Regions from separate parts of the Bradyrhizobium sp. KZN70725 genome, predicted to be linked through region 3. Evidence: riboswitches for the same ligand, from Rfam matches in the RefSeq annotation. Region 3 holds a riboswitch; each other region holds the start of a gene.
What was found. Region 3 has a riboswitch for cobalamin ahead of ACZBJS_RS28115 (ribonucleoside-diphosphate reductase subunit alpha). Riboswitches for the same ligand answer to the same signal wherever they lie in the genome.
Positions count from the first base shown of each region.

Region 1: linked by a shared signal. The riboswitch ahead of metE (5-methyltetrahydropteroyltriglutamate--homocysteine S-methyltransferase) and the one ahead of ACZBJS_RS28115 (ribonucleoside-diphosphate reductase subunit alpha) in region 3 are both predicted to bind cobalamin.
Region 2: linked by a shared signal. The riboswitch ahead of ACZBJS_RS34590 (TonB-dependent receptor) and the one ahead of ACZBJS_RS28115 (ribonucleoside-diphosphate reductase subunit alpha) in region 3 are both predicted to bind cobalamin.

Region 1 covers NZ_JBUYWT010000084.1:13,747-18,123, forward strand. Annotated here, with positions in the region: gene ACZBJS_RS39030 (nodulate formation efficiency C protein) at 320-1,144, opposite strand; gene ACZBJS_RS39035 (hypothetical protein) at 1,218-1,655, shown strand; cobalamin riboswitch at 2,378-2,579, shown strand; gene metE (5-methyltetrahydropteroyltriglutamate--homocysteine S-methyltransferase) at 2,679-4,377, shown strand, end outside.
Region 2 covers NZ_JBUYWT010000057.1:13,108-17,484, reverse strand. Annotated here, with positions in the region: gene ACZBJS_RS34595 (hypothetical protein) at 1-117, opposite strand, end outside; gene ACZBJS_RS34590 (TonB-dependent receptor) at 229-2,511, opposite strand; cobalamin riboswitch at 2,621-2,818, opposite strand; gene ACZBJS_RS34585 (FecCD family ABC transporter permease) at 2,931-3,974, shown strand; gene ACZBJS_RS34580 (ABC transporter ATP-binding protein) at 3,971-4,377, shown strand, end outside.
Region 3 covers NZ_JBUYWT010000035.1:80,367-84,743, forward strand. Annotated here, with positions in the region: gene ACZBJS_RS28110 (radical SAM/SPASM domain-containing protein) at 1-770, opposite strand, end outside; cobalamin riboswitch at 2,142-2,357, shown strand; gene ACZBJS_RS28115 (ribonucleoside-diphosphate reductase subunit alpha) at 2,454-4,377, shown strand, end outside.

The sequences.
Region 1 (4,377 bases), on a different contig from region 3:
GACCGGTCTCGTCGCTGCACTCGCTCCCGCGGGTGCTTGTTGGTCGCGCGATGCGCTGCGCGCACGCCGGATCGAGCTTGGCCTCAGCATCGCCTCGCTTGGTCCGTGAAGGATGACATGTGGCGCGCTGGCGAGAGCGGATGTGTCTTTTTGTACCAGTTCCGCCGCGGCTACTCTCCTGAATAGGCAAGAGCCATCCTGATGCCTGGCTTTCTTAATTGGGCTTGCAGGCCGGAGAGAGGCTCGCCTCCTGTCGGCATAGCTGGACGCGTCAATTTTCCAGCGCATGGGTCCTGCTTTGGCCCGAGGCGCTCAGCGCTCAAGGAGTAGCGCTGCCATCCTGATCATTTGTCGAGGCCTTTCGCACCCCCTCCAATGTGTCCCGTTCGTTTGGCTCTATGTGATGGAACCAGGCGCCGGGAGGAAAAGTCGCAATCCTCTTGGCAAGGAAAGATTGCGGCTCCCAATCGTGTCCCTCGCGCTTGACGAAGGTGATGACCCCATTTTCGGTAAAGTAGCGAGGGCCTGGTATGTTGCAGTTCACCAACAGCAGAACGCGCCACCGGTGCGCTTTTTCCGTTGGCTTGTCATTCGCCGCCGTAACGTAATCCACGACAACAGGTTCGATAATATGACAGCGGCCGTGCCGGAGAAGATCTCCGAGCTTGCCCTGCGCGGTCGTCACAAAGTTGAAATTGACCGGATTATGCAGAAAACGAAGGTTTGCGTCGTTTTCGCCGTCGGTGACTTCACTGGCGATGAGCGAAAGCGCCAGGGCGTGCCAGCCGAGTTCGATGGGCTTTGCATAGGGAGACGCAACTTCAATCTTTCCGTCGGTCCCGATCTTCCAGGTAATAAGGTAATGTTCGTCTGATTTGTTATCCTGATGTCTGGTCCAGGAAAGATAAACATACTCAGTGTGGTCGATGCCTTCGGCGATTCCCCAGTTTCGAGGGACGAAGTGCGCCACTTTCGAGACTTTCGAGACAATGTGCTCGATTGTCTCACCATTTCGTGCTCGCCAGGTTGACTTGACTCGTTCGACGAGCGCGTTTTCGCCGGCTCGCGCACTGTTGCCCGTCGCAACCAGCCCAGCAAGGAAAATCAGCGATTGACAGAGACAGAGCACGCCTCTTGCAGACATTCTCTTCATAACGGCCGGACCATCGGTTTTTCATCCACACGTCAAAGCGGGCAGCCTTCAATGCTATCCTCGATTGGAAGAAGTTAGCGGCAACGTGACACGGGCGCCTGCCGATGTCCCGCGCGAGCAGGCGCTGTCCCCTCGATGTCACGCGCCGCTAACTTCAGTGGGCCAGCCACAACCTCAATTTGCTGTGCTGGACCTGCCCAGGAGGAGAAGCCTGGGCACCCCTGAGCTTGCATCCTTCGTGCCAGGAAATAGCCGGCAAATCGCGCCAGATTATTGCAATGTTTGTTGGCTTTCCGACGGCGCTCGTTTCAATGTTTCCATTCAGCCGATCCGCGCGGGCCGGTTCAGCTTTTGTCGCGCCGATCTTCGAGAGGCGCAGGCGAAAGCCGCTGCCGATTTACGGATGAGAAATCGGGAGGCACCGTTGAAAGCTGTTGAACCGTCCGGTGTGCTCACCCGAACGCCCAGCGATCTCTATCAGCCGATCTCTATCGGCTCGTAATTGATAATAAGCAAAAGTCGCTCGTCACCGCCGGGCGTGCGGAATCGTTCGAAAGCGCGTCGTCAGGCAGGCACATGATATGGCGCGCGCGTTTCTGCCTACGCGCACGATGGTTCGATCTGGTTAATCGTCCAGCTGCCTCGGCCAAGCATTCATGGTTGGATGAGCCGCTGTTTCCAATCGCGGCGGCCGGCAAGCGAGAAACGATCAAGTCGCGCTAACTTCCTCTCGCGTCGCTCAACATTCTCGAGAGCCTCTGTCTGACGGGTTGATTCATGAACGCTTTCACCAACCACCCGAACAGGCCGACCGCAAAGACGGTGACAGCAAAGACGCCGACGGCGCTCCAAACAGCCATTTTCATTGCGGGTCCCAGTGTTCGTTGAGGCGAATCGATATGCGTGCCCGAGTATTATCGGCATGAGAGGCCGCAAATCGCCTACCAAGATTGGTTGGCTCGTAGATCAACATGCGCGCCGAGTATGCTGATGAAACTTGCGCAGGTGTTTTGCCCTGGCGGCGGTTCATGGCTGTCGAGAGACAGGACGCCGGCACGCCGGAAGCGCCGCGACTCGCGCCTTCGACAATTCTTTTCGACACGTATATTTGGAGAGAGCTTCCAATCGTGGTCAACTTTCGACGTTAAATGGCCATGTGAGTCACCGATGGCGGCATTGAAGTGAGAGAGTCATCTGAGAGGTTGACGGAAGCGGTCTGTTGCCGATAATCGATATAGTAGAGGTTCTCCGGTCCCGCTGGATTCGGAGCTAAGAGGGAAGCCGGTGAACAGGCCGGCGCTGCCCCCGCAACTGTAAGCGGCGAGCCGCTGTCCAACAAAGTCACTGAAGCCCGTGCGGCTTCGGGAAGGCCGGACAGCGGCGATGACCCGCGAGCCAGGAGACCTGCCTCGACCACATATACGTCCACGGGCGGGGTGTCCCGGTGGTGCGCCAAGCAGCCGCCGCTCGGGCGATCCTGCTTGCGTCCGCCATCGCCTTTGCCCCCAACTACGGGGTTAGCGCTATGTCTCTTCTCTCCCTTCCGGTTGCTACGCTTGGAACGCCTCGGATCGGCCCGAGGCGCGAGCTCAAACGCGCGCTTGAAAGTTACTGGGCCGGCGCAATTAGCGAACAGCAATTGCTCGAGGATGCAGCTGGCCTGCGTGCTGCGAACTGGGCCCGCCAAAAATCCCTCGGTGTCACCGTCATTCCGTCCAACGATTTCTCGTTGTACGACCAGGTGCTCGACACCTCCGTCATGGTTGGTGCCATTCCGGAAATCTACGCCTCGAAAACCGAACCGGTTTCGCTCAAGACGTACTTCGAGATGGCCCGCGGTTCACAGTGGGACCGCCAGACTGCGAGTTGCAGCCACGGATCGGGCGGATATGGCGCGCCCGCACAGGAAATGACCAAGTGGTTCGACACCAACTACCACTACATGGTCCCTGAATTTCATCGAGGACAGACGTTCCGCCTGTCCTCGCGAAAGCCTATCGAGGAGTACGAGGAAGCCAAAGCCCTCGGGTTCCAGACCCGCCCTGTGCTGATCGGGCCGGTCACATTCCTAAAGCTTGGCAAGAGTGCGGATCCTGCGTTCCAGCCGCTGTCGCTCCTGGATGAGCTGATACCGGTCTATGTCGAGGTTCTGCAGGAACTAGCCAAACGGGGAGCAAAGTGGGTTCAATGCGACGAGCCCTGCCTGGTTCTTGATCTGGAGGAGGGGGCGCGAAGATCTTTGCTACACGTCTACGATCGGCTCGCCAGGGAAGTACCGGACGTCAAGATCATGGTCGCGAGCTATTTCGGCGATCTCGGCGATAATCTGGACACAGCTTTGAACATGCCCGTCGCCGGACTGCACGTGGATTTGGTTCGCGCGCCGAACCTGTTGGGCCGGATCATTGCTGCCCGCCGAAGTGACCTCGTCATGTCCCTCGGCGTCATCGACGGACGAAATGTATGGCGCTCGAACCTGTCGACGCTCCGCCAGCAACTGGATCCCGCCATTGCCAAGCTTGGCAGGGATCGTGTCCAGATCGCTCCGTCCTGCTCGCTGCTTCATGTGCCCGTCGATGTTGAACTCGAGACCGGACTTGCATCCGATCTCAAGAGCTGGCTTGCCTTTTCGGTACAGAAGATGCGTGAGCTAGCAATCCTGGCGCGGGCGCTCGCGGGTGATCAGAATGTGGCTGAAAGTCTTGCTGAATCGCAGTCGGCCGTGTCCGTCCGCCGGACTTCACCAAAGATCCGTGATGCCAATCTCGCGGTGCGGATGCGAGCGATTGACGAGGCCATGCGCCGGCGCGCCAGCCCATTTGTCCGTCGGGCCGAGATCCAGCGCAAGCGCTTTGGACTACCCTCCTTTCCTACCACGACGATCGGATCCTTCCCGCAAACCTCTGAGGTCCGTAATGCCCGCGCAGCACATGCGCAAGGCGCGATGAGCGAAGAGCAATACCACAAGTTCCTCAAGGAGGAGACCGCGCGCGCTCTGCGTTGGCAGGAGGACATTGGTCTGGACGTCCTCGTGCACGGCGAGTTCGAGCGCAATGACATGGTGCAGTACTTCGGCGAGCAACTCGCCGGATTCGCATTTACCAGGAACGGTTGGGTACAATCCTATGGCTCGCGCTGTGTCAGGCCACCGATCCTGTTCGGCGATGTTTTGCGGCCCAAACCGATCACTGTAGATTGGTGGCTCTATGCGCAATCATTAACCC
Region 2 (4,377 bases), on a different contig from region 3:
GTCCTCATAGTACTCGTCGTCCTGCAACGCTGCGGGTGGCGGAGGCTTCTTCGACTTGTCGTCGGTCTTGTCCTTGATCTTCGTGCCGCCCTTGGTCTGCTTCCCGGCCTTGGCCATGCGTTTCCCCTGCGCGGGTCAAATCAGCTGCCGGAACTCTACCCCAGTTTCGGTGCGTTTGTAATGTTCGGAGACGGTGCGCGGGGCAGACCCGCCCCACCGGTTCACGCTCTAAAACGTCGCGCCGGCCTTTACCATGTAGGTGCGGCCGGGCAGCGGATAGGCCGAGAAGCGGCCTTCGGTGAACGTGCTCGCGATGGCGTAGTCGTAATAGAGCGCGTTGAACAGGTTGTTCACGCTCAGTGACCAGAAGAAGCGGTCAACTTGCCCGCTCAGCTTGATATCGGCGGTGGCGTTGCCGGGAATCCGGCTCTGGGTGTTGGCCTGATCGTTGTCCATGATGCGCGAGCTCCAGGCCCGCACCGTGGCGTCGAGCACCAGATAGTTCTGCCAGATATTCCAGGTGACGCCGAGATTGCCGGTGTAGCGCGACACCAGCGGCACGTCGTTGCCGGTCCAGATGCCTTCGCGGAACACCGCGCGGGTGATCGCCATGCCGCCGCGCAGGGTCACCGTATCGCTGAACTTGAGCGAGGCACTGGTTTCCGAGCCACAGCGGCGGGTGGGGTCGAGGTTGGTGTTGAAGAACAGCACCGGGTTGAAATGGATCTCGTTCTCGAGATCCATCAGATAGACGCTGGTCTGGACCTGAAACAGGTTGGTCTTGACCCGGAAGCCGCCCTCGACATCCTGCGAGGTCTGGGTCTTGAGCTGGAAATTCTGCGGGATCGGGGCGAAGGTCAGCGGATCGAACGACGGTCCGGATGCGACGCGCTCGTCGACATCGGGCGTGCGGAACGCGCGCGCCGCGCGGCCGAACACCGAGAAGGTGTCGGTCAGGCGATGCTCGGCGCCGACATGCAGGGCGTATTGCGTCTCGTTGCTGTCGAGCGGTGCCGCCTGCGTGTCGAACGCGAATGGCGCATTCGGGTCGTAGCGATCGCGCGCCGAGATGCTGGTATTCTGGACGCGCGCGCCGTAGGAGATGTCGGTCGTTGGCAACAGGCCCAGCGTATGTTGCCAATAGCCGGCCACGCTCTGCTGCTCGATATTGTAGATGTGGAACGGGTCGACGCCCTGATAGGCGCCGCGCGCCTCGCGGAAGCTCGAATCGTAATAGTCGATGCCGGTCAGGATCGTCGACGGCACGCCCAGCATCACATTCTTGACGCTGAGCCGCGGCGTCAGCGACCAGGTCTGCAGCGCGGCATCATTGTAGGTCGAAGCGAAGCTGATGGTCGGCATCGTGCCGAAGAAGCCGCTCTGCGTCTCGCGCTGCCGCCAGCCGCCGTCGACGATGAGGTCGACGCCGTTCATCAGCGTCTTGGTGAAGCCGGCGGTGACGCTGGCGGTCTGCTGGTTGGCATAGTCGAAGGGCGTCGCGGCGCCGCGGCGATCGGTGAGCAGCTCGTTCACGCCGATCGACGGATCGACCAGCCGTCCGCCGGGTAGGCCGAGCTTCTGGTCGCTGCCGGTGACGGTCAGGAAGGCGGTGAGATCAGGCGTCGTGTAGTTGATGTTGCCGACGGCGTTGCGCTGGTCGAGCGCATTGTTGACGCGGTAGCCGTCGGACTTGATGCCATTGCCGTAGAACGAGGTGGACCACGGTCCGGAATTGAGCGCTGCGGAGACCGCGGCCATGCGGGTGTTGAACGAGCCAGCTCCGGCCTCGGCCCGCATCGTCGTCGGCGGGCCGCCGACGCCGGTCTTGGTGATGATGTTGACGACGCCGCCCACCGCATTGTCGCCGTAAAGCACCGCGCCGCTGTTGCCGCGCGTGATCTCGATGCGCTCGATCGAATCGAGCGGAATCGTGGTGAGGTCGAAGCCGGCCTTGTCGACGTCGTTGAGGCGGCGGCCGTTGAGCAGGAACAGCGTATTGTCGGTCGCGAATGCGCCGAAGCCGCGCAGGTCGACCGACGTCTTGGCGCCGTTCGGTCCGCCATAGGGCGTTTGCAGCTGCACGCCCGGCACCTGCGCGAGGATCTCGGGTAACGACTGCACCGGCGAATGCGCGATGTCGTCGGCGGTGATCACGGCCGAGGAGGTGCCGACAATGCCGGCGAACTGGCGGCCGCCGGTGCCGCCCGTTCCGGTGGCCACACCGGTCCCTATCGTGCCCGATCCGGCTCCGCTGCCTGTATTGTTGCCTTGCGAGGTGCCCGGCGCCGGGCGTCGCGGCGCCGGCGCTTCGTCAGCGGCCGGCCTGGCGCGCGTGACGTTCTGGTCGCCCGGCTTGGTGACTTCGATCGCCGGCAGCTGATCGGGAGCGGGTGCCTCCTGCGCCCGCGCTGCGGAGACAAGGAATGCCGGCGCGAGCATCGTCGCCGGCGCGATCATCGTCGACGCGAGCAGAAGCGCGCGGCGCCGCCGATGGAAAGGGAAGGAGAACATAAGCAAGGCCTCGGCAACGTCAGTGGCACGTCACCGCGAACCAGTCTCACCATCGTGCTCACAGCATCAGGTGAAGCTCATGCCTGTACTCCCCGACCGGCAGCATCGCGTGTGACCACGGCTGACGGCAGGTCTCCTGGCTCGCGGGTCGTTACCCTTCGTCGCCTTCCCAGGACCGAGATTCCCAGTGGCCTGTGACGAAGGATTCACCGCATACAGTTGCGGGGGCAGCCGCGGCGTTGGGGAAGTTTCCCCGTACCGCATTCCCTTTTCATCTCATGAAAGAACCGTCATGTTCATCTAGGGTTCGGCCGGGTAGCAAAGTCAATCCGGCGGAAGTCGGGCGGCGGCCGCGCGGCCACGGTTTTTGTCGAGTGTCGCTTGTCTGCCACGGCGATCGCTGTAAGAGCATGGATCCGATGAGCGTGCAGGATTTTGCCTTGGCGGCCGAGGTCGCGGCGCGGCGCCGGTGGGGCGCCACGGCGGCGCTGCTCGCGCTCGTGGTCCTGTTGTGCGTGCTCTCGCTCGGCATCGGGCCGGTGCGGCTGTCGCCGCTCGCGGTGGTCGAGGCGCTGTTCGGCGGCAGCAGCGATGTGGCGCAGGTGATCGTGCGCGAGATCCGCCTGCCGCGCACCATCCTGGCATTTGCGATCGGCGGCATTCTCGGGCTGTCCGGTGCGGCGCTGCAAGGGCTGCTGCGCAATCCGCTGGCCTCGCCGTCGCTATTCGGCGCGCCGCAATCGGCGGCGTTCGGCGCGGTGCTGGTGATCGCGCTGGGCCTCGCCGATGTGCGCTCCTACGCGCTGCCGGTGGTGGCGATCATCGCCGCGTTCGGCTCGGTGTTCGCGCTGCTTGCGATCGCCGGCCGCAATGCCGGGCTGTTGATCCTGATCCTCGCTGGGCTCGCGATCTCGAGCTTTGCGGGAGCCGCGACCGCACTGGTGATGAATCTCTCGAGCAATCCGTTTGTGGTGCTGGAGATCGCGTTCTGGCTGCTCGGCTCGCTGGAGGACCGCAGCTTCCAGCACGTGGCGCTGGCGCTGCCCTTCATCGTCGCGGGCGCCGCCATCCTGCTCAGCCAGGCGAGCGCCTTCCGCGCGCTGACGCTTGGCGAGGAGGCGGCGCAGAGCCTCGGCGTCGACGTCGGGCGGTTGCGGCTCTTCGTGATCACGGGCGTGGCGCTCGGCGTCGGCGGCGCGGTCGCAGTCACCGGCACGATCGGTTTCATCGGCCTCGTCGCGCCGCATCTGATGCGTCCCGTGATCGGTCACGATCCGGCGCGGCTCTTGGTGCCGAGCGCGCTCACCGGCTCGGCGCTGCTGCTCGCCGCCGACATCGCGGTGCGCATCATTCCTTCAACCTCGGACATCAAGGTCGGCGTGCTGACCTCGATCATCGGCGTGCCGTTCTTCCTCTATCTGATCATGCGCGAGCGCCGCGCGCTCGGCGGAGGCGTGGCATGACGCTGCTCTCCGCCGCGGCGCTCAATGCCTCGCTCGGCAGCCGCAAGGTGCTGCACGATGTCTCGCTGTCGCTGCCGTCGGGCCATCTGGTCGCGCTGGTCGGCCCGAACGGCGCCGGCAAGACCACGCTGCTGCGTGCACTGGCCGGGCTGATTTCGTCGGGCGGCGAGATCCGGATCGGCGGCGATCCGCTGGCGTCGCTGCCGCTGCGCGAGCGCGCGAAGCGTTTCGCCTATCTGCCGCAGGGGCACATGGTGCACTGGCCGCTGCCGGCGCGCGACATCGTCGCGCTCGGCCGCTATCCGCACGGCGCGACCGATCCGGCGCGGCTGTCGCAGACGGATATGGAGGCGGTGCTGCGCGCGATGCAGGCGGTCGACGTCACTGAGTTCAGCGATCGCCG
Region 3 (4,377 bases):
AATATCCGGCCTTCGAACAGATCTTCGTACTCGTCGCGCAAAAGATTCCCAAGGACATGACGCCGCTCAAAATCCATGCAGCACAAAGTAACATCGCCGTTTGGAAGAAGGACATTCCGATGTTGCTGTTTCCCATTGCATGTCAGAGTGCCGGCGATCGGCTGCCGCGGGGTGATCATTTTCGGATCTATATGTCCTCGCCTGCTACTCAGCGGCCGCAAGCGTTGCAGCTTTTTGGCGGGGATTACATCGGCTAGATCAGGATGGATTTTACCCAGGATCACAAATTGAATCGAGGGAATGTTTGCCTCAATCAGTCGGCGCATGACATTGATGTAGTTTTTTCCGACGAGGCGGCTGTTCATATAAGTGCCGTCGTCGGGAACGTGCACGACGAAAGTCTTGAACCGGAGCATTTGCAGGCGTCGAACGTCAGTCCCGTTCATTCCAACAAGGGTCGTGAAGATCCGGACGTCGTGGCCGCGTGCGTAAGCATGCTCAACCATCGTGCTGCAATGCGGATGCAACCAGGGCTCCGAATATCCGGAAAAACTAATGCCAGTAGCTGTCGGTACGCGTGAGAGACATTGCTTGAAATCCTGAACACCCAGATGCTTGGCTTGGGATACGGGCCTTTGGCGATCTGCAAACTTGTCCTGGGAGCAATAAGAACATCTGACGATGCAGCCGGTGGTCGTGGTTATCTCCAATACCCGATGGCCGGGCTCAACCACACGCAACTCTTGTAAGACCCTAGGGTATGCCGTCATGTATCTGGTCCTTTCAGGTGCCGGAGCAGGCAATTGCCGCAGATCGAGCGCAGCTAACGCGGCGTCGCGCCTTGCCTGAAACGATCGCAACCGGAGTTTGGACGTTGGGCGAGATGCCTTGAATGAAGCCCGTGCCTTGCCACGCTGGTTTCGACAACAGGGTACAGGAGGACCAGTCCGGCGCTCCTCTCTCTGGGTGTCGATTGCCGCCTACCACCATGTCTGCGCCTAGCATCCTCCTTTCCTCCAGAAACACGTCAGCTCGACAGCTCTTGATGTTGTCGAGGAGAGCCGCAAATCGGGCTCCGGGGGGGCTCGATCCTGAGGACCACATCATCTCCGTGTCGCCGGACCGAGCAGTCAATCGCCGACATGGGACCGCCCAGAGGCGACATACGTTGTTCCGATCGCGTCCGAAATGCCAAGCTTGTTTGCCAAACAGTCGTGGCTTGCGCCGAATCCTGCAACATGACGTCGGGTACGATTCAAGCGCGTCGGGCGTGATCCAGCACGGCCCTGGAGGCTTTCGCGTGTTGCGAAGAGTGCTCTGGGTCGCGATGAGAGGCGCGACGATCCGGAAATCCTGATGGACGCGGCCGAGTAGGACCAACCTGACTTCTTTGGGCACCGAACAGTAGGCGAAGCCTTTATCGGCAGATCGCGAGAATGGGCCAGACAATTGGTCCGCTACAAACATGCACCGGGCGCGTGCCGAATTGATCAGAAGGGCGGCGACCTAGATGCGCCGCGACCAAATCGATCTGCTATGCGCGCCGAACAGCAGCTATACTGGCTAGAAAGATATTGACCAGGCGATCTCGGTGGGACGCGCCGCCGCGGACCTGCTCCTTCATTGTGAGACAAGGCTTGCGCCGACGGTAAATTCACGAAGGGAGCCGGTTTCGTCGCGCTTACAGCGGCTTAGCCGCTGCGAGCTCGATGAGCTTTCGTGTTCTTCAAGGCCCTCAGCCGTTCGAGCAGCGAGATCGCACGGGGAGCGTCGTGCGTCGAGGAGCTGACTGCGTCGGCTACGTGCATGATAGCTTTCCAGCGCCTTAGACACGATTTCATCTGGATCGTTGACGCTGATAGCTTCGAAGATCTTGAGCTGAAGATCCGCTCATACTCATCGGAACGGAAAAAACGGTCTCAGAGCCTTTGGTAGGGTCTACGTTCCAGATCAGCATAGACTGATGAATGGTCGGCTGGATTTCTGGATTGATTTGCCTGAACAGCCACAGGTGGACGTGTATGGATAGCGGAACATACCGGTGCTCGGCGTCGGCCGCTCCATTCATTGACTTCGCGGTGTCCTCTTCTGAAGCTTGATGTACCCCAAACGAGACTTGACGAATCTCGGCAAGTGACGCCTAGATGTAGATCTGTCATGGTTCTTCCATCCTTTATCTTGTAGGACAGGAAGCTAAGAGGGAACCCGGTGCGCCGAACGGCTACTCCGGGGCTGCCCCCGCAACTGTAAGCGGTGAGCGGTTGTCATCATGGGCCACTGGCGCAGAAACGCGCCGGGAAGGTCGACAGCCGCAGCGACCCGCAAGCCAGGAGACCTGCCGCGACAGAACAAACGTCCTCGGGCGGGGTGCCCCGGTGGAGCGCTTGCACTGAGGGACGTTTGTCTCCTGCAAGTCGTCCGTGGCCCCGGCTCCAAACATCGCGGGGTTGCCGATGTCGCCGTCTTTTGATTTCGATCAGCAGGGTCATCTCGTTACACCATCCAGTGTGCGGGCAGCGCAAGCACAGGCAGCGCTTGCCCCGCTTCAGCGGTCTGTTGCGCCGCCTCCATCGCTGGCTCCGCTGCCGCGTCCCCTCGCGCCAGCTCCAAAGCCGTCTGACCTTGCCCTTGATCGATCGCGCGACAGCCTCCTGACATCGTTCGGCAAGCTGACATTGACCGACCGTTATCTGCTCGCCGGCGAAGGCGTCCAGGACATTTTTGCGCGGGTATCGTGCGCGTTTGCGGACGATGTTGCACATGCTCAGCGTCTATATGATGCAATGTCTCGACTGTGGTTCATGCCGGCGACGCCGGTGCTCTCGAATGGCGGCAGCTTGCGTGGTCTACCCATTTCATGCTTCCTCAATTCGGTCTCGGATTCGCTCGAAGGTATTGTCGGCGCCTGGAACGAGAACGTCTGGCTTGCCTCCAACGGCGGCGGCATCGGTACCTACTGGGGGAATGTTCGCTCGATCGGCGAGAAGGTTAAGGGCGGTGTCACCTCGGGCATCATCCCGTTTATCCACGTCATGGACGGCCTGACGCTGGCGATCAGTCAAGGCTCGTTGCGGCGCGGCTCGGCGGCAGTCTATCTCGATGTCCAACATCCCGAGATAGAGGAGTTCCTTGAGATCCGGAAGGCGTCCGGCGACTTCAATCGTAAGAGCCTCAACCTGCATCACGGCATCAACGTTACTGACGAATTTATGCATGCCGTGCGAGCCGGGACAGCGTTCGCGCTTCGCAGTCCAAAGACCAGCGAAATGGTTCGCGAGATCGATGCTCGCCAGCTGTGGCAACGTATCCTCGAGAACCGGCTGCAGACCGGCGAGCCTTATCTCTTGTTCATCGACACCGTGAACCGCGCCCTTCCCAAGCACCAGCGCGACCTCGGCCTCAAGGTCTCGACCTCCAATTTGTGCAGCGAAATTACCCTGCCGACCGGCATCGATCATCGCGACGAGGAGCGCACCGCGGTGTGCTGTCTCTCATCGCTCAATCTCGAGACATGGGACCGGTGGAGCGAGGAGCCGGGCTTCATCGAAGACATCATGCGTTTCCTTGACAACGTGCTCACCCACTTCATCACGGTGGCGCCGGAGGGCATGAGGCGTGCCCGCTATGCTGCCCTACGCGAGCGCTCCGTCGGCCTAGGCGTCATGGGCTTGCACTCGTTCCTTCAGGCCAAGGGCATTCCGATGGAGAGCGCTCTGGCCAAGTCGTTCAATCTGAACATGTTCCGGAAAATCCGGCGGGATGCCGACGCGGCGTCGGTGACGCTCGCTCGCGAGCGCGGCCCTTGCCCGGATGCGCTGGAACGCGGCGTGATGGCGCGATTTAGCCATAAGATCGCAATTGCGCCGACCGCCTCGATCAGCATTATCTGCGGCGGCGCGAGCGCTTGCATCGAGCCAGTCCCGGCCAACATTTACACCCATAAGACATTGTCTGGCGCCATCTCGGTGCGCAATCCGCATCTCGCCAGGGTACTCACGGCCAAAGGCGCCAACACCCCGGCGATATGGCAGTCGATCATAGCGCACGAGGGATCGGTCGCTCATCTCGACATCCTCTCGGAGCACGAGAAAGCGATCTTTCGCACCGCTTTCGAGATTGACCAGCGCTGGATCATCGAGCTCGCCGCCGACCGCGCGCCGTTCATCTGCCAGAGCCAATCGATCAACCTCTATCTGGCGGCCGACGTCGATAAGTGGGATCTCCATATGCTGCATTGGACGGCATGGGAGCGCGGATTGAAAAGCCTCTATTACTGCCGTTCGAAGTCGATCTCGCGCGCAGCGTTCGCCGGCAAAATCAGCGGCCGTGACGAGGCGGAACGACCGCAGCCGCAGCGCACCGACTATGAGGAGTGCC